DNA from 2 places in the Chromobacterium rhizoryzae genome. Region 2 is predicted to be linked to the other one. Evidence: riboswitches for the same ligand, from Rfam matches in the RefSeq annotation. Region 2 holds a riboswitch; the other holds the start of a gene.
The links. A riboswitch is a leader RNA that binds a small molecule or an ion and turns the genes downstream of it on or off. The one in region 2 is predicted to bind thiamine pyrophosphate.
Positions count from the first base shown of each region.

Region 1: another riboswitch for thiamine pyrophosphate. It lies ahead of JC616_RS09070 (thiamine ABC transporter substrate-binding protein); the one in region 2 lies ahead of thiC (phosphomethylpyrimidine synthase ThiC).

Region 1 covers NZ_CP066126.1:1,981,077-1,992,510, forward strand. Annotated here, with positions in the region: gene JC616_RS24500 (calcium-binding protein) at 1-803, shown strand, start outside; gene JC616_RS09060 (DUF1501 domain-containing protein) at 854-2,032, opposite strand; gene JC616_RS09065 (DUF1800 domain-containing protein) at 2,046-3,545, opposite strand; TPP riboswitch at 3,695-3,789, shown strand; gene JC616_RS09070 (thiamine ABC transporter substrate-binding protein) at 3,835-4,851, shown strand; gene JC616_RS09075 (GNAT family N-acetyltransferase) at 4,848-5,396, shown strand; gene JC616_RS09080 (ABC transporter permease) at 5,396-6,949, shown strand; gene JC616_RS09085 (ABC transporter ATP-binding protein) at 6,942-7,898, shown strand; gene motA (flagellar motor stator protein MotA) at 7,882-8,742, opposite strand; gene JC616_RS09095 (hypothetical protein) at 8,959-9,300, opposite strand; gene JC616_RS09100 (N-acetylmuramoyl-L-alanine amidase) at 9,564-10,496, shown strand; gene JC616_RS09105 (hypothetical protein) at 11,018-11,368, shown strand.
Region 2 covers NZ_CP066126.1:5,249,911-5,261,344, forward strand. Annotated here, with positions in the region: gene pyk (pyruvate kinase) at 1-1,257, shown strand, start outside; gene JC616_RS24090 (substrate-binding periplasmic protein) at 1,371-2,147, shown strand; gene JC616_RS24095 (winged helix-turn-helix domain-containing protein) at 2,221-3,432, shown strand; gene JC616_RS24100 (GNAT family N-acetyltransferase) at 3,445-3,903, opposite strand; gene JC616_RS24105 (hypothetical protein) at 4,063-4,392, shown strand; gene JC616_RS24110 (PTS sugar transporter subunit IIA) at 4,503-5,072, shown strand; gene JC616_RS24115 (SDR family oxidoreductase) at 5,073-5,837, opposite strand; gene JC616_RS24120 (5'-methylthioadenosine/S-adenosylhomocysteine nucleosidase) at 6,010-6,921, shown strand; gene JC616_RS24125 (DUF2789 domain-containing protein) at 6,918-7,151, opposite strand; gene thiC (phosphomethylpyrimidine synthase ThiC) at 7,267-9,147, opposite strand; TPP riboswitch at 9,266-9,416, opposite strand; gene JC616_RS24135 (protein-L-isoaspartate O-methyltransferase family protein) at 9,510-10,169, shown strand; gene JC616_RS24140 (rhodanese-like domain-containing protein) at 10,169-10,492, shown strand; gene JC616_RS24145 (uracil-DNA glycosylase) at 10,609-11,331, shown strand.

The DNA.
Region 1 (11,434 bases), 2.1 Mb from region 2:
ATCTGTTCAATCTGGGCGATGGTCAGGATCTGATCATTGATCGGGCGCGGGAAGTGTCGGATGTGGACACGTTCCGCGATGAACTGCGCTTTGGAGCGGACATCAAGGAAAGCGACATCCAGGTGCTGCGCAGCGGCAACGACATGGTGTTCCGCCACATCAACGGCCAGGACAGCGTGACGGTGAAGGATTGGTTTGGCGATCGTTTGAACTGGATCGAACAGATCACCTTTGTTTCCGGCACGAAGTGGACCGCCGATCAGTTGATGAAGCAGGGCGTGCCCTTGTTGGGCACCGAGCTGGGCGATACCCTGCGCGGCGGCGCGCTTGACGATTGGCTGGTTGGCAACGGCGGCCATGACGCCTTGTACGGCGGCGAGGGCAACGATCTGTTGGTCGGCGGCCGCGGCAACGACGTGCTTGAGGGCGGCAACGGCAACGACACCTATCAGTTCGAGCGCGGCGATGGCCAGGACGGCATCACCGACACCGGCGGCCAGGATGTGTTGAAGTTCGGCCAGGGCGTCAATGCCGACCAGCTGTGGTTCAAGCGTCAGGGCGCCAGCCTGGAGGTCAGCGTGATCGGCACTGAGGACAAGGTGTCGATTAACAACTGGTTCGGCAATGCCGCGAACCAGATCGAGACCCTCCAGTCCGGCGACGGCAAGGCCCTGGCGGCCAGTCAGGTGCAGGCGCTGGTCAATGCGATGGCGGCCTTCAATCCGCCGGCCGCTGGCCAGGTCAACCTGCCGGACAACTATCAGGCGGCTTTGCAGCCGGTGTTGGCGTCCAGCTGGAAGTAAATCGCTGAGTGGTTCTCTATAGACGGCCGGCCCCTAGGGGCCGGCTTTTTTCATGCCTTCAGAATGGGCAGGGGGGCGAAGCGGCCGCCCAGCACATTGTGGGCGTCCTTGCCCCACCAGCTCTGGATGGCGGTGGCGTAGACCTGGCGGAAGTCGATGGCGCAAGGCAGGTTGCCGTCGTCGACGCCGGCCAATTGCGGGCTTTGCCCATACAGGCCGCCGCGCACGCGCCCGCCGGCGGCGAAATGGACGTTGGCGGTGCCGTGGTCGGTGCCGCGGTTGCCGTTTTCGCGCGGGCGGCGGCCGAATTCGGCGTAGCTGAGCACCAGGGTGTCGTCCCAGCGCCCCTGCTGTTGCAATTGCGTGCGCAATAGCGCGATGCCGTCGGCCAGCTCTCCCAGCAGCCGCGCCTGGGTGGGCGGCTGGTTGCCGTGGGTGTCGAAGCCGGTGAGCGTGATGCGGGCCACGGCGATGGATACGCCGCGGGACAGGGTGTCGGTCAGGGTCGCGACGGCCTGGGCGAAGGCTCCGGCCGGCCGGGGCGCGGCCATCGGCGAATCCGCCGCGGCCACGGGTTTGGCGGCTTGGCTCAGTTCGGCGGCGGCCTGGCGGATGTCGCCCTCCACCTTGAGAATGTGGCCCAGCGCGCCGCTGCCGGCATGGCCTTGGTCCGCGGCCAGTTTGGCCTGGCGCGCGAAGTCTTGCGGATTGCTCAGCACCACCGCGCGGGCGCCGCCGTCCAGCGGGCCCAACGCCTGGCTGGACAACACCACGCCGTCGGCGGCGAATCCGCGCGGCGTCGGCTGCTCGCGGAACAATCGGGTCAACCAGCCCTCGCTCAGGTATTGCTGGCTATTGGACGCGGTTTCCCAAATCTCGATGGAACGGAAGTGGGACAGATTGGGATCGGGATAACCCACCCCCTGCAAGACCGCCAGCTCCTGCTGCTGCCATAGCGGGCGCAGGCCGGTCATGGCCGGGTGCAGGCCCAGGCGTTCGTCCAGCGGCAGCACTTGGTTGCGGGGAATCGCGATGCCGGGGCGCAGCCGGTAATAGTCGGCGCTGGCGTAGGGCACCACGGTGTTGAGGCCGTCGTTGCCGCCCTTGAGTTCGATCAGCACCAACAGGCGTTGATAGCCGGCCGGCGCCAGCGCCCAGCTCAGATTGGGCAGTATGGACACCATCAGGCCGCCGGCCATGGCTTTGAGAAATTGTCGTCGCTGGAACATGGCTGGGTTTCCGTCAGTGAACTTGATAAACCGGGTCCAGCAGCAGCGGGGCGATGGCTTGCGCGCCGCTGCCGGATTCGGGCAGGGGATTGGCCGGCGGCAAGGCCAGCAAGAGTTTGGCGGCGTCCTGAGCGCTGCGGATTTGGTAGATGGCGCTCCATTCATCCGGCTGCAGCCTGATGGAACGCAGGCCGGCGGCCGCCAGCCGGTTGATGCGCGCCTCGCGTCCCTTCATTTCGTCCATGCCGCCGTCCGGCAGCGCAAAGGCGTTGCGCGCAGGCGCGGCGTCGCGGGCGATGCGGTCCAGGAACTGTTTGCGGCTGAGCAAGGTGGCGCTGTTGATCCAGGCCTCGCCGCCCGGCCAGCCTTTGACGTTGGGCGGCGCGAACACGTCCTGGCCCAACTGACGGTTGAGCCCGGCCAGCGCGCGCCAGTCCGGCGGGTTCAGGTCGAAGGTGACCAGGGTGCCTATGGTCAGCTCCAGCGGCGATTTCACCAACTGGCCCTGGCTGCTCCAGAACTGCGGGCTTAGCAGCAGCGCGCGCAGCAAGGGCTTGATTTCGTAGCGGCTGTTGCGGAAGCCGGCGGCCAGCCGCTTGACGGCGGCCGGATCCGGCTTGGGCGAGACGAAGGCCTTCCACAGCTTGGCGGCGATGAACTCGGCGGTGGCCGGCTGTCGCAGCAGCAGGTCCAAGACATCGTCGCCGTTGAAGTCGCCCCGCTGGCCGAAGACGAGCTTGTCGCCGTCGTCGTGCAAGCGCGGGCGGTTGACGAAGCGCTCGTCGCGATCCAGTCCCCAGCCGGTGAAGGCGCGCGCGGCTTCACGGATGTCCTGTTCGCTGTAATGGCCTTCGCCCAGGGTGAACAGCTCCATCACCTCGCGCGCGAAGTTCTCGTTCGGCTGGCCCTTGCGGTTATTGGCGGTGTCCAGATAGCGCATCATCGCCGGATCGCGGGCGACGGCGTGCAGCATGGCGCCGAAGTTGCCCAGCGCGTACTGGCGCAGCAAGACGTTTTGCCGATACATCAGTTGGGGCGAGCGCACCTTGTCCAGCGCGGAGACGAAGTGGTTGTGCCAGAACAGGGTCATTTTTTCGCTGAGCGGCGACGAGGTGTAGCGCATCTCGTTCAGCCACCAGCCGCGCAATTCCACCGCGTGCTCGGCGCGCAGCTTTTGCAGCGCCTTTTTCGCCTCTTCGTCTAAATTGGGCTGCCCCGGCCGCTCGAAGGCTTCGTCGACCCAGGACGGCGGCGGCGTGGCGGCGTTGGCCTGGCTATTGGCCAGCAGCCGATCCACCGCGGCTTCGCGGCTCAGCGGCGCGTACACGGCGATTTGCGCCGGGTTGGCACCGAAGCCGGTGCGGGACAGCAAATGACGCGCGCCGGCGACGCCGATGCCGGCCTGGGCCAGCGGGGGCAGGCTGAGCGCGGCCAGCAGGAGCCCCAGCGCGGTTTTTGCGGTGAAGCGGATGGCCTCTGCCGCTCTAGTCGGCGGCCGGCCAAGGGTGGGCATGGGGTTCAAGCATGGTCTCCAAACGCGCCCGGAGCGGGCGTAAGCATGCATTCAGCTTAGAAGGCGCTTGTCATCGGCGTGTTAAGGCGCGGGTCCACTCTGTTAAGGATTGTTGGCTGCCAGCCGGCGGCCGCTGCGGTATACTGGCGCGCTGTCACCAGGGGTGCCCGCGACGCGGGCTGAGAAAATACCCTGCAACCTGATCTGGGTCATGCCAGCGGAGGGAGCGTGATGCGCGGGCCAGGGCCCGCATTCCGCTTGCTCCGGACTATCGTGTACGGAGATATCCATGAAGCGCTTTTCCTCTTTGATAGCCGTTGCGCTGGCGGTGTCCAGCCTGGCCGCGTCGGCGGCCGAGCTGCGCGTGCTGTCGCACAGTTCTTTCACCGTGTCCAAGCCCTTGCTGGCCGAGTTCGAAAAGCAGAACGGCGCCAAGGTCTCCATCATCAAGGCCGGGGACGCCGGCGAGATGCTGAACAAGCTGATTCTGACCAAGGCCAATCCCATCGCCGACGTGGTGTTCGGCATCGACAACAGCCTGATCGGCAAGGCGCAGCAGGCCGGCGTGCTGGCTCCGGTGCCGGCGGCGCTGGCCCAGGGCGGCAAGGCCGCCTTGCCCGGCGCGGTGAGCATAGACTACGGCTACGTCACCCTCAATTACGACAAGGCCTGGTTCGCTCAGCGCCAGCTGGTGCTGCCCAAGACGCTGGAGGATTTGAGCAAGCCGGCCTACAAGAACCTGCTGGTGGTGCAAAATCCGGCCACGTCCAGCCCGGGCCTGGCTTTCATGTTGTCCACCATCGCCGCCATGGGCGAGGATAAGGCCTTCGCCTTCTGGGGCCGTTTGCGCGACAACGGGCTGAAGGTCAGCAAGGGTTGGAGCGAATCCTACTACACCGATTTCTCCAAGAACGGCGGCAGCCGTCCGCTGGTGGTCAGCTACGCGACCAGTCCGGCCGCCGAGGTGTTCTACAGCAAACAGAAACTGAACGACGCGCCCACCGGCAATCTGCCCTTGAAAGGCGGCGTGTTCCGCCAGGTGGAGGGCGCGGCCCTGGTCAAGGGCGGCAAGGAGGCGGCGCTGGGCGAGAAATTCATCGCCTTCCTGCGCTCCGAAGCGGTGCAGAAGGACGTGACCACCACCATGTGGATGTATCCGGTGATGGACAAGGTGAGTTTGGACCCGGTCTATCGTTTCGCGGAGCAGCCGGCCGCGCACGACACGCCGGACAGCAAGGCGATCGCCGAGCGCTCCCGCCAATGGGTGGCGCGCTGGACCCGAGTGGTGTTGAAGGGCGGGCAATGATTCCGGACATCGAAACGCCGCGGCTGTTGCTGCGCCATCTGGACCCGCAGACGCTGTGGCTGTGCCTGGCCGGTCAGCCGGAAACGGCGGCCGAGCTGCTGGGCGCGCCGCTGGCGGCGGAATGGTTGGACGAGCAGGACTTGATGAGCATGCGGCTGGACGACATCGAGCGCCAGCCCGACTACGCGCCCTGGTCGGTGCGCGCCTTGCTGCGCCGCGACGATCTGACGATGGTCGGCCACGTCAACTTCCACTCCTTGCCCGGCCATCCTTATTTGGGCGGCTACGGCGACGTGGAATTGGGTTACACGATTTACCCGGCTTATCGCCGCCAGGGCTATGCCCGAGAAGCGGTGCTGGCGATGGGGGCTTGGGCGGCCCTGGCCGGCGCGCCGCGGCTGGTGCTGTCCATCGCGCCGGACAATCTGCCTTCGCAATGTTTGGCCGCGGATCTGGGCTTCGTCAAGGCGGGGCAAAGCGAGGATGAAGACGGGGTGGAGGATGTGTTGACCGCCCGCTGGCCGTTGAAGGGAACGCCGTTTTGATGTTGAGCCGTCGGAGCCGCCTGTTGCTGGCGGCGCCTCCCTTGCTGTTTTTGCTGGCGATGTCTATTTCGCCGTTGGCGCGGTTGTTGAAGGAGGGCGGCGAGCCGCTGTCCTTCGGTTTGCTGAGCGATTCCTATCTGCGCTGGCGCATGATGTGGTCGCTGCTGCAGGGTGCGGCGACCTGCGCGCTGGCCTTGCTGCTCGGCGTGCCGGCGGCGTGGGCGCTGGCTCGCTTCCGCTTCGCCGGGCGCGGCCTGGCGCTGCGCCTGCTGATGCTGCCCTTCGTGATGCCCACCCTGGTCGCCGGCGTCGGCGTGTTGGCGCTGTTCGGCCCTCAGGGTTTGAGCGGGCTGAACCTGCAGGATTCGCCCTGGCTGCTGCTGTACGGCAATCTGTTCTTCAATCTGCCGTTGGTGATCCGCGCGGCCGCCGATGGCTTCGCCCAGGTGCCGGCCAGCCGGCTGGCCGCGGCCCGCAGCCTGGGCGCCGGGCGTTGGCGCGCGTTCTGGCGCGTGGAATGGCCGGCGGCGCTGCCCTGGCTGTTGCCCAATCTATGCTTGGTCTTCCTCTACTGTTTCTCCGGCTTCGGCCTGGCGCTGTTGCTGGGCGGCCAGCGTTACGCCACGGTGGAAGTCGAGATTTACACGCTGGTGGCGTATGAGCTGAATCTGGCCGACGCCGGCGCGCTGGCCTTGCTGAGCCTGCTGGTGGCCGGCGGCGTCGCCGCGGTCTACGCCTGGCTGGAGGCGCGTTTGGGCGTGCCGGCGCGCTGTGAGCCGCTGCTCCCCGCGCCCGCGCGGACCTGGACGGACCGCGCCTGGCTGACGGCGGCCCTCGCCATTCTGTTGATCTTCGCCGGCTTGCCCTTGCTGGCGGTGCTGTGGAAAGCGCTGTCCGCGCTCGACGGCCTGGCCGGACTGTGGGACGAGGAATTGCGGCTGGCCTTGTTCAACTCGGCGCGTTTCACCTTGCTGACCGTATTGCTGTCCGGCCTGCTGGGCCTGTGCCACGCGCTGGCCGCCGGGCGCTGGCTGTGGTTGCGGGCCCTGGCCTTTCTGCCTTTCGTGGTGTCGCCGGTCTGCGTGGCGTTTGGCTTGCTGCTGCTCTATCCGAGCTGGAGCGCGGATTTGGCCATGCTGTTGGCAGCCTACGTCTTGCTGGCCTATCCCTTCGTCGCCAAAGCCGCCGGCGCGGCGCTGGACGGCATGCCGGAACATCTGGCGCAGGCGGCGCGCTCCCTGGGGGCCTCGCCCTGGCGGCTGTTCCGACGGGTGATCTGGCCCTTGTTGCAGCCGGCGCTGCGGCGCGGGCTGGCCTTCGCCGCCGCCACCGCGGTGGGGGAGTTCGCGGTGACCTTATTCCTGTCACGGCCGGAGTGGTTGACCCTGACCACCTTGATTTATCAGAAGCTGGGCCGGCCGGGCCAGGCCAACGCGGATGCGGCGATGCTGTTGTCCGGCCTGCTGATGGTGTTGGCGACGCTGGCTTTCGCCGTGATTGAAAGCGGCGCGGCCAGACCGGGAGAACCGGGAAAAGGAGACGGGCGTGCTTGAGCTCATAGGAATTGAAAAGCGCTTCGGCGCGCGGGTGGCGGCGGACGGTGTGTCGCTGGAGGTGGCCGCCGGGGAGACCCTGGCTCTGCTGGGACCGTCCGGCTGCGGCAAGAGCAGCTTGCTCAAAATCATCGCCGGCCTGCTGCCGCTGGACGGCGGCGCGGTTCGTTTCAACGGCGAGGACATCAGCCGGCTGCCGCCGGAGCGGCGCGGCTTCGCGCTGATGTTCCAGGATTTCGCCTTGTTTCCGCATCTGGACGTGCTTGGCAATGCGATGTTCGGTCTGATCGAACGGGGATCGTCCCGCGCCCAGGCCGCCGCCGCCGCCGCGGCGATGCTGGAGCGTTTGGGTCTGGGCGGTTATCAAAGGCGCAAGGTCTGGACCTTGTCCGGCGGCGAGCAACAGCGGGTGGCGCTGGCGCGCGCGATGGTGACGCGTCCGCGGCTCTTGCTGCTGGACGAGCCGTTCTCCAGCCTGGACGCGCATTTGCGCGGTCAGTTGCAAGGGGAGTTCGCGCAGTTGCTGGCGGAGTCCGGCATACCGGCCATTCTGGTCACGCACGACAGAGAGGAAGCGTTTGCGATGGCGAGCCGCGCCGCGGTGCTGCGCCAGGGGCGCATCGTGCAATGCGAGACGCCGCCGCAGCTGTTGGCCAGGCCGGCGAATGCGTGGCTGGCGCGCTTCATCGGCTATGAAAACGTGCTGGAGCACGCGGTGGTGCCGGGCCACGCGCTGCGGCTGGGGCCGCAGCACCCGCCGGCGCGCATCGAGTCGCTGACCTGGCTGGCGGATGGCGCCCGGGTGGAAGTGGCGGCGCAGGCGGGGCGGCTGAGCCTGAGCCTGTCCGCGCGGGAGGCGGCGAGCCTGGGCGCGGAACTGCGGCTTGGCGGCCAGTTTGGACTGGGGGTGGACGCGTCCGCCCTGATTCCGTTCAGCGCAGGCTCTTGATGCGCTGTTCCATTTCCTCGAACTCCGGGCGTTCGCTGGAAAACAGTACCTTGCGGCCGAACTCGATGGCGCTGGGCGGCGGATAGCCCTGCATGCCGGCCAAGAGCACGGTCTTGATGCATTGCAATTCCTTGCTGTCCTCGTCCAGCTTCTGTTCCAGCAGCGCGCCCAGCGGCGACACCATGCCGTAGGACAGCAGGATGCCGAGGAAGGTGCCCACCAGCGCCGAGCCTATCATGCCGCCCAGCACCGCCGGCGGCGCGCCGACCGAGGCCATGGTGTTGACCACGCCCAGCACGGCGGCGACGATGCCGAAGGCCGGCAAGGCGTCGCCCAGACGCTGGATGGCGGCGATAGGCGCCATGCCCTCCTGGTGGTGGGTTTCCAGTTCCACGTCCATCAGGCTCTCGATTTCGAAGGCGTTCAGATTGCCGCTGACCATGATGCGCAGATAGTCGCGGATGAAGTTAAGCGCATGGTGGTCTTGAGCGATGGCCGGATACTTGCTGAAGACAGGGCTTTGTCCGGGGGCGTCGACATCGGCTTCCAGCGCCATCAGCCCTTCCTTGCGCGCCTTGGCCTGCAGTTCGTACAACAGGCACAGCAAGTCCAGCGCGCGGGCCTTGTTGTGGCGCGAGCCCTTGAGCGCGGCGGGCAGCGCGCGCGCCACCGCTTTCAGATTCTTGGTCTGGTTGGCGACGATGAAGGCGCCCAACGCGCCGCCCAGAATCGCCATCATCTCGGTGGGCATCGCGGAGAGAATGGCGCCGATGGCGCCGCCGTGGATCAGAAAGGCGCCGAAGATCATGCCGATCACGACGAGGTAGCCGATGATTACATTCATATGTGGTAGTCCCAAGCAAAGTCAGACCGATGCCGGCCTGGCGCGTCGCCGCGGCGAACGCGGCGGGTCTGCGAGATAAAGAAGGCGGAAGGCCTGGGGTCGGTTCAAAGTCCGGCCGGCGCGGCGATGGCTGAGCGCGCAAGCGGCGCATGAGCATTTCGACGCGGCGTCAGCCGTGCAAGGCGCCGCGGCGCGCGGCCGGCTTTGAACCGGCTCTCAGACGCGAGGCGGCCGACGCGGCGGATTGGGCGGCGGCGGCGAGGGAAGGGCGGCGATGAAGTCGGGCCAGCCAGGCCTCGCCGCATGCGTCGCCATGGCCGGGCTCATGCCGGGCAGGGTCTGGCATTCTCCGCATCCGCCCAACTCGGCGGCGCAGTGGGCGTGGCCGCCGCTGACCGCTTGCGCCGCGACCGTGCCGTGGCCGAGGGCATAGGATGGACCGGCGCGGCCAAGGGCGCCGTCGGCGTGAACCGCGGCGTTGGCCAAGGGCAAGGCCTGCCAGAGCATGAACAGCAGCAGGGCCAGCCGGGTGATGGATTTGAATGCAGAAAGTCTCAATGCCCGTTTCCCATGAATCGCAGCGCAATCTAAATCAGGATCGGAGGGCTGGCAAGCCTAGATTCAGGCTTGAGCGCCAAGCGACGATATTTCCATGTTAATTAAATGGCATTTATCATGCCAGTATCTTAATTGGAACTATTTATTAGTTTAAAAACTCTACCTTTGCTGCGTGCGCCGGGAAAAGGTCCGCGCGCATGCTTGACTCTAAGGTTGAATGGAAAATGATCAGTAGAAGACGAATTTTGGCTTGGAGCGGGGCCTTGCCCCTGCTGGCGCCGTTGGCGGCCAGCGTATTGAGTTCCGCTTGCGCCAGCGCGGCCGGGACGGCCAAAAGCTATCGGGTGGACGCCAGTCTGCTGTCCGAAAACCAGGATTCCAGAGTACGCAATCTGGTCTTCCATTACACCGCCGTGCCCAACGGCCTGGCGCTGGAAATGCTCACCCAGGGCCAGCACGGCGCCAGCGCGCACTACCTGGTGCCGGATGCCGCATTGCTGGGCATGTCCAACAAGGTGTACCAATTGGTGCCGGAGGAGCGCAGAGCCTGGCATGCCGGGCGCAGTTACTGGCAAGGGGACCGGCTGATCAACTCCAGCTCCATCGGCATCGAGATCGTGAACCTGGGCTATCCGTCTCCGGAAGAGGACGAACTGCCCTTGATGCGGCGGCAGTGGTTCGACTTCGATGAGGCGCAGGTCTCGGTGGTGGCGCAACTGGCGGCGGACATCATCGCGCGGCATCAGATTCCGCCGCACAAGGTGGTGGGGCATTCCGACGTGTCGCCGGGACGCAAGGTGGACCCGGGGCCGAAGTTCCCCTGGGAGCGTTTGTACCGCGACTACAATATCGGCGCCTGGCCGGAACGCGAGGCGGTCGAGTTCTACCTGCGCCGGGCGCCTTATCGCGGCGACGTGCGGGATCTGCAGAAACGCTTGCTGGATTACGGCTACGAGGCGCCGCAAACCGGCGTGCTGGACAAAGAGAGCCAGGACGTGGTGGCGGCCTTTCAGATGCATTTCCGGCCTGCGCGCTACGACGGCGCGCCGGATGCCGAGACTTCCGCGATCCTGGACGCCTTGCTGGAAAAATACTTCGACCGGCCGCGTCCGGGACGGACGCCGGGCTCGAAACCGGCCGCTGCGCCGAAGAAGGACAATGGAAAGGGCAGCGATACCTGGCCGCTGACGCCTTAGAACCTGTTCAATGTCTGCTGCGCTTCGTGAGGCGTGGCGCAGTGAGTACCGCTTCGGCCTGCTCATGCGCCACGGCTACATTCCTCTCTTCTCTTAGCCGTTTTCGTCTTGTTTCGCCCTTGCTCGCGGGGCATAGAACAGATGCTTATCAGGTTTCATCCTCGCCGGCGCTCAGGCCGGCGGAGCCAAGGGACGGCTAGCCGTCCCTTTTTTGTCGCCGTCCGTCGGGCGGCCGGCCATGCCGGCCAAGGAGGGTGGGCGGCCGCGCTTAGTTTGTGCCATAACGATAATCAGACGGCGTCATTTAGAGTTATTAAGCACTTTCTGCATAAACAAGCATTTATTAGTAAGAAACACTTATTTCTAAAACAAAATAATTTGTAATAAAAACTATCAAATAGCCCTTTCAATTTAAATGCCACTTGTACTAGAATGCAATTGAACTGGTTGAGCTTATAAAAAAAGCCGAAACCTAAAAGTGATTGCTTACTAATTGCGGGATTTGGAAAGGAAGGTCGAAAATGAAACGTCTGCACGCACTTGGACTGGCAGCCCTGCTTTCCGCTCTTTCTACCGCAGCAATGGCTCAAGGCGGCCAAGTCCATTTCTACGGCGCCATCGTTGAAGGCGGCTGCAGCGCCCAAACTCACGAAGTGGCCAGCGCCGACGCGGCCCGCGCCAAGCCGGCTCTCGAACTCAATCAATGCGCCAGCCCGGCCAAGCTGACGCTGGATAGCGAAGCCGCCGCCCAGCAAGGCAAGATCGCCAGCCTGAACGTGCGCAAAGGCGAGAACCAGTTCAGCAGCCGTGATTTGCTGCGGAGCGCCACCGCCCGGGCCGGCGCGGTGAATCTGGTGGTCAATTACTTCTGATCGCAGTCCAAATCTGCTCAATAAATCAGCAAAAAACCCATTCAGCATTGACTGAGTGGGTTTTCT
Region 2 (11,434 bases):
ATCCGCGCCGCCGAAGCCGCGCTCGGCCGCCCGCTGGGCGTGCTGGTGGACCTGCAAGGACCCAAGCTGCGCATCGGCCAGTTCGCCGTGCCGACGATGGTGAACACCGGCGACGCCTTCGACTTCGTGCTGGACGAGGTGGACGGCGACGCGCAACGCGCCAGCCTGCCGCATCCGGAAGCCTTCGCCGCGCTCAAGCCCGGCCATCGCATCCTGGTCAACGACGGCAAGCTGGCGTTTCACGTGGAACAAGTGGAAGCGCGCCGCATCGCCACCCGGGTGGAGGTGGGCGGGGAGTTGTCCAGCCGCAAAGGCTTCAATCTGCCGCAAACCATCCTGCCCCTGTCCGCCATCACCGACAAAGACCGGCTGGACGCCGAATTCGCGCTGAAGGAAGGCGCGGACTGGCTGGCGCTGTCCTTCGTGCAAACCGCCAACGACGTGCGCGAGCTGCGCGAACTGGTGGGACAGAAGCTGGGCATCATGGTCAAGATCGAAAAACCGTCGGCGGTGGACGAGCTGGACGCCATCACCGAACTGGCCGACGCGGTGATGGTGGCGCGCGGCGATCTGGGCGTGGAGCTGCCGCCGGAAGACGTGCCGGTGGTGCAACGCCGCATCGTCCATCAGTGCCGTCATCTGGGCCGCCCGGTCATCGTCGCCACCCAGATGCTGGAATCGATGATCACCGCGCCCACGCCCACCCGCGCCGAGGCCAACGACGTGGCCACCGCGGTTTACGAAGGCGCCGACGCGGTGATGCTGTCGGCGGAAACCGCCGCCGGCCAATTCCCGCTGGAAGCGGTGCGCATCATGGACCGGGTGATCCGCCGCGTGGAAAGCGCGCCGGACTACCGCCGGGTGATGGCGCTGGATTACAGCGCCGCCGACGCGCCGGACCGCGCCGACGCCATCGCCGCCTGTGTGCGCAAAGTGGGTTCGCTGCTGCCGGTCACCGTGTCCGCCGCCTTCACCACCAGCGGCTCCACCTGCCTGCGGCTGGCGCGCGAGCGCCCGCACACCCCCATACTCGGCATCTCGCCGCGGCTGAACACCGCGCGCCGGCTGACCCTGGTCTGGGGCGTGGTGGCCTATAACGGCCCGGACGCGGAAAACCTGGAAGACATGGTGGTGAAAACCACCTTCGCCGCCACCAAGCTGGGCCTGGCGGAACAAGGCAAGCCCATGGTGATCATCGCCGGGGTGCCCTTCGGCACGCCGGGCACCACCAATTTGCTGCGCATCGTCTACCCTTGAACGCCGGCTGAGCGTCACAGCAAACGGAACCTTAGGGTTCCGTTTTCGTTTGCCCGTCGTCGGCCGCGGCAGCGGCTATGCTTAGCTGATCAGCACGTTCCGGATTCCTCTCGATGATCGCTAGCATCCGCCGCCTCGGCCTGACCCTGCTGCTGCTCGGCGCCTGCCTGACCGCGCCCTGCCGCGGGCAAGACGCGGACATCCTGACCGTGGCGGTGGACGCCAACGCGCCGCCCTTCATGTACGAGGAGAACGAACGGGTCGGCGGTCTCTACCCGCGCCTGGTCAGCGCCGTCTGCGATAAAGCCGGCATTCCCCATGCGTTCCGGGCCCTGACGTGGCGCCGCGCGATCTTCGAACTGGACCGCAGCGCCATGGCGGCGGCCGGCATCTACAAAACCGTCAACCGCGAACAGCGTTACGACTTCAGCCTGCCGCTGTATCAGGAACGCATCGTGGTGGTCTACCTCCGCCAACGCCCCATCGATTTTCGCAGCCTGGCGGATCTGGACAATAAGCGCGTCGGCGTGATGGCGGGCTGGAGCTACGGCGACGAATTCGACCGCGCCCGCGCCGACAAGCGGTTCAGCGCCTACGACGGCGACTCCGACCGCCAGAACCTGCAACTCCTGCAGCGCGGCAATCTGGACGCGGTGCTGGCGATACAGGAGGCGATGGACGCCAGAATGCAAAACGGCGCCTACGCCAATCTCGCGGTGGCGCCGGCCATCCTGGCCAGCAAAGCCACTTATCTGGCCATCAACAAAACCTCGCCGCAGCTGCCGCTGTTGCAGCGCTTCAACCAGGCGCTGGAGAAAATGCGCCAGGATGGCAGTTATCAACAATTGGTGAAGCAGTTCTTCTCCGGTCGCCCCCCCTCCAAACCCTAAGCCGGACTTAGCGCCCCCCTGAGCAAAACGGTTTTTGCTATAGTCATCCACTTGTCCTACCGATGACCATGCCATGTCCATTTTGCACCTGTCGCCGCAGCAAGCCCGTCATCTGCAACTGGCCGCCCAAGGCCTGCTGAGCCCGCCGCGCCGCAAAGCCGGCAAGGCCGACGTGCTGGCTGCCATCCGCCGCATGGCCTTATTGCAGATCGACACCATACACGTGGTGGCGCGCAGCCCCTATCTGGTGCTGCACAGCCGGCTGGGATCCTACGATCCGGCCTGGCTGGACCAATTGCTGGCCGAAGGCCGGTTGTTCGAATACTGGGCGCACGAAGCCTGCTTCGTTCCCGCCGAGGACTACGGCCTGCTGCGCCACCGCATGCTCAAACCCGAGGCGATGGGCTGGAAATTCTCGCTGCGCTGGCTGGAGCAGCACCGCGCCGACATCGACGCGCTGATAGACGGCATCCGCGTCAACGGCCCGGCGCGTTCGGCGGACTTCGAACGCAAGGACGGCAAGGGCAACGGCTGGTGGGACTGGAAGCCGGAGAAACGACATCTGGAAGTGTTGTTCACGCTGGGCCGGCTGATGGTCAGGGAGAGGCGCAATTTCCAGCGCGTCTACGATCTGGCGGAACGGGTGAAGCCCGGCTGGGACGACGCGCGCGACCTGCCCACCGAAGAACAGGCGCAATGGCGGATGCTGCGCAACAGCTGCCGCGCGCTGGGCGTGGTCAAGGCCGGCTGGGTGGCCGATTACTACCGGCTCAAGCGCGGCCGCTACGACGCCATGCTGCACCAGATGGCCGATGCCGGCGAACTGATTCCGGCCCGCATCGACGGCTGGCAGCACGACGTCTTCGTCGACGCCGATCTGGCGGAACGCCTGCCCCAAGCCGTCTCCGGCGAGCTCAAGGCCACCGCCACCGCCATCCTGTCGCCGTTCGACCCGCTGGTCTGGGACCGCAAGCGCGCGTCGGAGCTGTTCGACTTCGACTACCGCATCGAATGCTATACCCCGGCGCCCAAACGCCAGTACGGCTATTTCGTGCTGCCCATACTCAACCGCGGCAAGCTGGTGGGCCGGCTGGACGCCAAGGCCCATCGCGCCCAAGGCGTGTTCGAGGTCAAGGCGCTCTACCTGGAGCCCGGCGTTCGCCACAGCGCGCGGCTGAGCGCCGATCTCAAGACCGCGCTGCAAAAGCTGGCCGACTGGCACGGCGCGCCGCGGCTGCATGTGGAACGCGCGCCGGGGACGCTGGCGGCCGCTCTGAACGCCTGAGCGGAGGCGCTCCTAAAGAGGCGTCAATTGCTTGCGGTACTGGATATAACCCAGGTTCTCCGCCAATTGATCGTAAAGCCGCCGCGCGGTGGCGTTGGTCTCATGGGTCAGCCAATACACCCGCGAACACTCGCGCTCGCGCGCCCACCGGTACACCCATTCGATCAGTTGCCGCCCGGCGCCCAGGCCGCGGCAATCCTCGGCCACGAACAAATCCTGCAAATAGCAATAATCGCCCAAGGTCCAGCTGCTGGGGTGCAATACGATGTGCACCAGCCCCACCGCCCGCTCGCCGTCCCAGGCCAGCCAGCCGCGCATCGCGTGATCCGGCAGCAGATAGCGCCGCCAGGTTCCCATGACCGTGGCCTCGTCCATCGTCACTTGGTAAAAACGCTGATAACCGCGCCATAGCGGCAACCAGGCCTCGTAGTCTTCGGCCCGCAACGGGCGGATGGAAAGCGTATCGCTCATGCCGATCTCCAGTGGCGGCGCAAACGCGCCCAATGCGCGCATTGTGGCCCAAGCAAGACGGAGTCATAAGAACCACTTGGCCTTGCAGCCAGGAGCCACCCCGGAACTTCGGCCTTCGCCGGCGCTCAATACAGCATTTTCCCCAACGAGGACGTTTACATGCGCGCCACGCTTTTGATCGCCGCCGCTTCCGCCCTGGCTCTGGCCGCTTGCAGCGAGAAGCAAACCAACCAATTGCAAGAGTCCGCCTCCAGCGCCATCGGCACGGTGCACAACACGCTGCAGGACAGCAGCGCGCCGCTGGGCCAGCTCAAGGAACAGGCCAGCGCCGCCATCGGCGTCGCCAAACAGGCAGGCGCCGCGGCCGCCGCGCTGAGCCCGGAACTGAAAGAGCAGGTGAACAAGCTGAAAGAACAGGCTTCCGCCGTGAAGGGCGCGCTGCAGGCCCAGGAGAAAAAGGCCGAGCAGCCGCAATCCGAGCAAAAATAAGCCCGGCCGCGTTGGCGGCATTTTTATGCCGCCGCGCGTTTTCTTTAGCGGATCTTTAGCCCCTGCTGACTAGGATGAGGTCGCACCCCTAGCCAAAGGAGAAATCCGCCATGCTGACCCTGCCCGACCTCTGCGGCCCGCAAGACATCCTGCTCAATCAAACCCTGGCCGACAAGGCTGCGCTGCTGGAACACGCCGCCTCCCAGCTGGCCCAGCGCCACGCCCTGCACCGCCCGACGCTGGCCGCCGCGCTGCATGAGCGCGAACAGGCCGGCAGCACCGCGCTCGGCCACGGCCTCGCGCTGCCGCACGCCCGCATCGAGGGCCTGACGGAAGCCCGCGCGCTGCTGCTGCGGCTGCAAACCCCCATCGCCTTCGACGCCCCGGACCAACAAGCGGTGCATACCGCGCTGGTGCTGCTCCTGCCGCGGCAAAGCCGCGAGGCCCATCTGCATATTTTGGCCAGCTGCGCGCGCATGTTCGCGGAACGGCCGTTCCGCCAGGCGCTGGAACGCTGCCACAGCGCGCAGGCGCTCTATCACCTGCTGTGCGACTGGGCCGATCCGGAAGAACTGAACGACCCGCACTTCCTGCTGGACAGCAACCGTTACTTCATGGACAGCGAAGCCAGCCTGCGGCCGGATTACACGGTGAAGCGCAAGATGGTGGCCCGCTTCTGATCACAGCTTGCCGATGGACACGCCGCCGTCGACGAACAAGGTGGTCCCGGTGACGAAGCTGGACGCGTCCGACGCCAGGAACAAGGCCGCCCGCGCGATCTCCTCCGGCGCGGCCATGCGCTTGAGCGCGTGCAGGCCGGCCACCGCCTCGCGCTGCTCCGGCGTCGCCGCCGCGGCGCGGCCCATCTCGGTGTCGGTGCCGCCCGGCAACAAGGCGTTGACGCGCAGGCCCCGGGCGCCGTATTCCGCCGCCAGCGTGCGCGCCAGCCCCACCAGCCCCGCCTTGCTGGCCGCGTAAGCGGCCATGCCGGGGAAACCGATGGCGTGGCCGACAAAGGACGAGGTGAAGATCATCGATCCGCCGCCGCCGCGCAACAAGGCCGGCAGTTGGTGCTTGGCGCACAGAAAGGCGCTGCTCAGATTGCTGTCCAGCGTCGCGCGCCAGCCGTCCAGCGACACCTGGTCCAGGCTGCCCAGCGCGCCCAGGCTGCCGGCGTTGTTGAAGGCGACGTCCAGGCCGCCGAATCTATCCAGCGCCAGTTCCACCGCCTCCCGCGCGCAATCTTCCTCCGTGAGATCGCCGGCCAGAGCCGCCGCCTGACCGCCGCCGGCCACGATTTCCGACACCAGCCGATCCAGCTTGGCCGCGCGCCGCGCCACCAGCACCACGCGCGCGCCTTCGCTCGCGAACAGCCTGGCCGCCGCCATGCCGATGCCGGAACTGGCGCCGGTGACGATGGCGGTTTTATTGATCAATGCGCCCATTGAGTTTCCTCCTGAAAGTGAATGAGGCCCGCGCCGGTCTTCGGCGCGGCGACAGCTTCAGTTTCAGGCCGATCAACCCGTTTGGCATTCCGATTCTTGCTGACTTGATGCGCGGTTTCGACGCGAAAACCGTTTATCATGGCGCGATTCCATTTCCATCCGGATTTTCGTCATGAAAGCATTCAAGGTTCAGTTAGTTGGCGCGCTGCTGGCGCTGAGCGCCGCCGTCCACGGCGCCCCCGTTCTGGACGCGGCGCCGCGCACCGCCGTGGTTTCGGCTTTCGGTCCGGAGGAAACCCTGCTGCTGAACCAGGCCGTCGATAAACGCGAATACCGCGTCAACGGCGTGCGTTTCACCACCGCGCAACTGGAAGGCCGGCCGGTGCTGCTGTTCATGAGCGGGGTCAGCATGAGCAATGCGGCGATGAACGCCCAGCTGGCGCTGGACCGCTTCAATGTGAGCCGCATCGTGTTCAGCGGCATCGCCGGCGGCGTGGACGACCGCTTGCGCATCGGCGACGTGGCGGTGCCGCGGCGCTGGGGCAATTACGCCGAAGCCATCTACGCGCGAGAAACCGCGCCCGGCCGCTACGCGCCGCCGCCGTACGCGGACCCGGCCGCGCGCGCCCACTACGGCATGATCCACCCGCGCGACGTCAAGCTGGCCACCGCCGACGGCGGCAGCGAAACCCGCTTCTGGTTCGAGGTGGACCCGGAACTGCTGCGGCTGGCCAAGAACTTGCCGGCGGACACCCTGCGCGGCTGCGACGCCGCTCAGCGCTGCCTGTCCGCGCCGCCGCGCATCGTCGCCGGCGGCAACGGCCTGTCCGGCCCCATCTTCATGGACAACGCCGGCTACCGCGATTACCTGGCCAAGACTTATCAGGCCCAAGTGGTGGATATGGAAACCGCGGCGGTGGCCCAGGTGGCGCACGCCAACCGCGTGCCCTTCATCGCCTTCCGCAGCCTGTCCGATCTGGCCGGCGGCAGCGAACACGCCAATGAAATGGACACCTTCATGCAGATCGCCGCCGACAATGCCGCCAATACGGTGCGGGGGCTGCTGCGCGCGTTGAAACCCTAGCCCAGCTGCAACAACACCGCCAGCTCATCCACCTCCTCGCTCCAGTCCGCGTCCTCGGCCAAAGCCTGGCGCAGAAAATCCGCCTGCGCCGGCGTCCAGAACGGCGCGTCGGCCAGCACCGCGTTTCGCGGCAAGGGATGGCTGGCGATGAAGGCGCGGATGGCGGCGGGCTCGTCCGCCAGGCCCAACTGGCGGAACAGCCCGGACAGGGAATGTTCGCTGGTGTCCATGACGCTTCTCCTATGAGGGGATGTCTGATGATAGACCCGAATCGCCGCCGCCGCCGCCGGCCCTTGCGCCATGAAAAACGGCGGCCGCGGCCGCCGTTTTCTCCTGACTCCGGGCTCACACCTTGTCGTAAAGCTTGGAGCCGCCCTTCAGAAACTCCACCGACTTGACCTCCATCCCCCGCGCCAGCGCGTCCTGATCGCTGATGCCCTGCTTGGCCGCGTATTCGCGCACGTCCTGGGTGATCTTCATGCTGCAGAAGTGCGGACCGCACATGCTGCAGAAATGCGCGACCTTGGCGCTGTCCTTGGGCAGGGTCTCGTCGTGGAAGGCGCGCGCCTTGTCCGGATCCAGCCCCAGGTTGAACTGGTCTTCCCAGCGGAACTCGAAACGCGCCTTGGACAGCGCGTTGTCGCGGATCTGCGCGCCGGGGTGCCCCTTGGCCAGGTCGGCCGCGTGCGCGGCCAGCTTGTAGGTGATGATGCCTTCCTTGACGTCGTTCTTGTCCGGCAGGCCCAGGTGTTCCTTCTGGGTGACGTAGCACAGCATTGCGGTGCCGTACCAGCCTATCTGCGCCGCGCCTATCGCCGAGGTGATGTGGTCGTAGCCGGGCGCGATGTCGGTGGTCAGCGGCCCCAGGGTGTAGAACGGCGCCTCGTGACACCACTCCAGCTCCTTGTCCATATTCTCCTTGATCAGCTGCATGGGCACGTGGCCGGGGCCCTCTATCATCACCTGCACATCGTGTTTCCAGGCGATGGCGGTCAGCTCGCCCAGAGTCTTTAATTCCGACAGCTGCGCCTCGTCGTTGGCGTCCCAGACGCTGCCCGGCCGCAGGCCGTCGCCCAGGCTGAAGGCCACGTCGTAGGCCTTCATGATTTCGCAGATGTCCTCGAAATGGGTGTAGAGGAAGTTTTCGCGGTGATGGGCCAGACACCATTTGGCCATGATGGAGCCACCGCGCGACACGATGCCGGTCATGCGGCCGGCGGTCATCGGCACATAGCGCAGCAATACGCCGGCGTGGATGGTGAAGTAATCGACGCCCTGCTCGGCCTGTTCAATCAGCGTATCGCGGAAGATTTCCCAGTTCAGGTCCTCGGCCTTGCCGCCCACTTTTTCCAGCGCCTGATAAATGGGCACGGTGCCGATGGGCACCGGCGAATTGCGGATGATCCATTCGCGGGTTTCATGGATGTTCTTGCCGGTGGACAAGTCCATGATGGTGTCCGCGCCCCAGCGTATGCCCCAAGTCATCTTGTCGACTTCTTCGCTGATCGAAGACGTTACCGCGCTATTGCCGATATTGCCGTTGATTTTGACCAGGAAATTGCGGCCAATAATCATGGGCTCGGATTCGGGGTGATTGATGTTGGCCGGCAGGATGGCGCGGCCGGCGGCGATCTCGGCGCGCACGAATTCCGGCGTGATCTCCTCCGGCAGCGCCGCGCCGTAAGCCTGGCCGGGATGCTGGCGCGTCATCAGTTCCGCCAGCCGGCTGTTCTTGCCGCCGGCTTCGCGCAGCGCGTCCAGGTATTCGCGGCGACGCAGGTTCTCGCGGATGGCGACGAACTCCATTTCCGGCGTGACGACGCCGCGGCGCGCGTAATGCATCTGGCTGACATTGCGGCCCGGCAGCGCCCGCCGCGGCTGGCGCGTCAGGTTGAAACGCAGCTCGGCCAGCTTGGGGTCGGCCTCGCGGGCGCGGCCGTATTCGCTGGACAGGCCGGCCAGCTGCTCACAGTCGCCGCGCTCGGCGATCCAGCCGGCGCGCAGCGGCGGCAGGCCACTCTGGATGTCGATGCGGGCGTCTGGATCGGTATACGGGCCGCTGGTGTCGTAAACGGTGATGGGCGGGTTGGCCTCGCCGCCGAACTGGGTGGGCGTGTCGCTTTGACTGATCTCGCGCATGGGCACGCGGATGTCCGGCCGGCTGCCGGCGACGTGGATCTTGCGGGAATTGGGCAAGGGCTGGATGGCGGCGGTGTCCACCACCATGGCTTGATTGGGTGTTGCGGGCGCGTTCATCGGGCGATTCTCCTGGTCGATGAATGGCGCAAGGAGCGGACCGCCGCTTGGGCGGGCTGCGGGCCGGTCCGACAAGACAATGCCGGGCCGAAGGCAGCTGACGCTTCCCTACGCCGGTATTATCCGGGTCAGGTTCCAAGGGTGTTTCTCACCCGCGCAACAATCTTTAACGATTATCCTATCCTTTCAAGGATATGGATCATCTTGCCGACCGTCGCACAGGACCCCTAGCGATGCTGTGAAGGTACGGCAAATGTGGGATAATCGCAAGTTATCGTCATGACACGCCGCCGCTTTTTTCACTCGGCGGCAAGCCCCTCCGGAGTGAGCTGATGGATTTTGAGAATGCCCGTTTCAACATGGTCGAGCAGCAGATTCGTCCGTGGGACGTACTTGACACGAACGTGCTGGACCTGCTGTTTCACGTGAAACGCGAGCAGTTCGTCGCCGCCGACAAACGCAGCCTGGCCTTTGTCGACACCGAACTGCCGCTGCCCAACGGCAGCTTCATGCTGCAGCCCAAAATGGAAGCGCGCCTGGTTCAGGACGCCGCCATCCAAGCCAAGGACAAGATCCTGGAAATCGGCACCGGCAGCGGCTACCTGACCGCGCTGCTGGCCAAGCAGGGCCAGCATGTCTACAGCGTGGAAATCGACCCCGCCCAGCGCGAAGCCGCGGCCGCCAACCTGAAACAGGCCGGCATCGCCAACGTGACCCTGGTGGAAGGCGACGGCGTACTGGGCCTGCCGCAACAAGCGCCCTTCGACGTGATCGTGGTCGGCGGCTCGCTGCCGGTGGTGCCGCAGGAACTGAAAGACCAGCTGGCCGTGGGCGGCCGTCTGATCATGGTGGCGGGCGATCTGCCGGTGATGACCTGCAAGCTGATCAAGCGCGAAACCGAAGCCAGCTTCAGCGAAACCGGCCTGTTCGAAACCTGTATCGCCCGCCTGGCCAAGGCGGAAGCGGTAGAGCCGGAACGCTTCGCGTTTTGATGGTTCAGGAAATCCGCGCCCGCGATCTGGCGGCGGCGCTGGCCGACACCACCGCGGAGCCGCCGGTGCTGCTGGACGTGCGCGAAGCGTGGGAAGTGCAGCTGTGCATGATTCCCGGCTCGCGGCACATCCCGATGAATCTGATTCCGCTGCGCATGAGCGAGCTGCCGGACGCGCCCATCGTGGTGATCTGCCACCACGGCGTGCGCAGCGCGCACGTGGCGCGTTTCCTGCTGGACGCCGGCTTCGAACAGGTGCTGAGCCTGGCCGGCGGCGTGGAAGCCTGGGCCGCGGAAGTGGACCCGCAAATGGCGCGCTACTGACTTAGCCGCCGCGCGCCGTCGTCGCCAGCCGTTCCCGTGGGAACGGCTTTTTCATGGAACGAAACCGGTCTGCCGGATTCCAATCCCCCACACGATAGCAAGAGCCGTAATTTTCCATGCAAGCATTGTCTTACCTGTCTCCCGCCCTGGCCCGCGTTCATCCCGACTGGGAGAAAGTGCTGTCAACGCCGGTCATTCAACAGCAATTGGCCGGCATAGACCGGGAACTGCAAACTCAGCAAGCGCAGGGCAAAATCCTCTTTCCCCCTGCGCCGCTGACTTTCAACGCGCTGACCTTCACCGCGCCGGCCGATGTGCGCGTGGTGATCCTGGGGCAAGATCCCTACCACGGCGACGGCGAGGCGATGGGCTTGTCGTTTTCCGTGCCGCCCGGCGTGCGGGTGCCGCCCAGCCTGCGCAATCTGTACAAGGAGCTGGCCGCGGATCTGGGCTGCGGCGTGCCCAATAGCGGCGACCTGACCCACTGGGCGCAACAAGGCGTGCTGCTGCTCAACAGCGTGTTCACCGTGGAGCGGGACAAGGCCGGCAGCCACGCCAAGCTGGGCTGGCAAATGGTCAGCGACGCGCTGATCGACGCCGTCAACGCGCAAAGCGCCGGCTGCGTGTTTCTGCTGTGGGGCAATTGGGCCAAGACCAAGGCCGAACGCATCGACGCCAGCCGCCACCTGGTGCTGGACGCCGCCCATCCCTCGCCGCTGTCCGCCAGCCGCGGCTTCCACGGCTGCCGCCATTTTTCACAAGTCAACGCCTGGCTGCTGTCGCGCGGCCGCGGCGCCGTCCAGTGGGGCGCGCCGGCGCCGCAGAACAGCCTGTTCTGAGCAGGATGGCGGGCAGGCCTCCCCTGCCCGCCCTTCTTGTCTCGCTCTTGCTCGCCAGACTTTGAACTGGCTCTTAGACTCTTTTCCAGCGCGCCGTCATGGC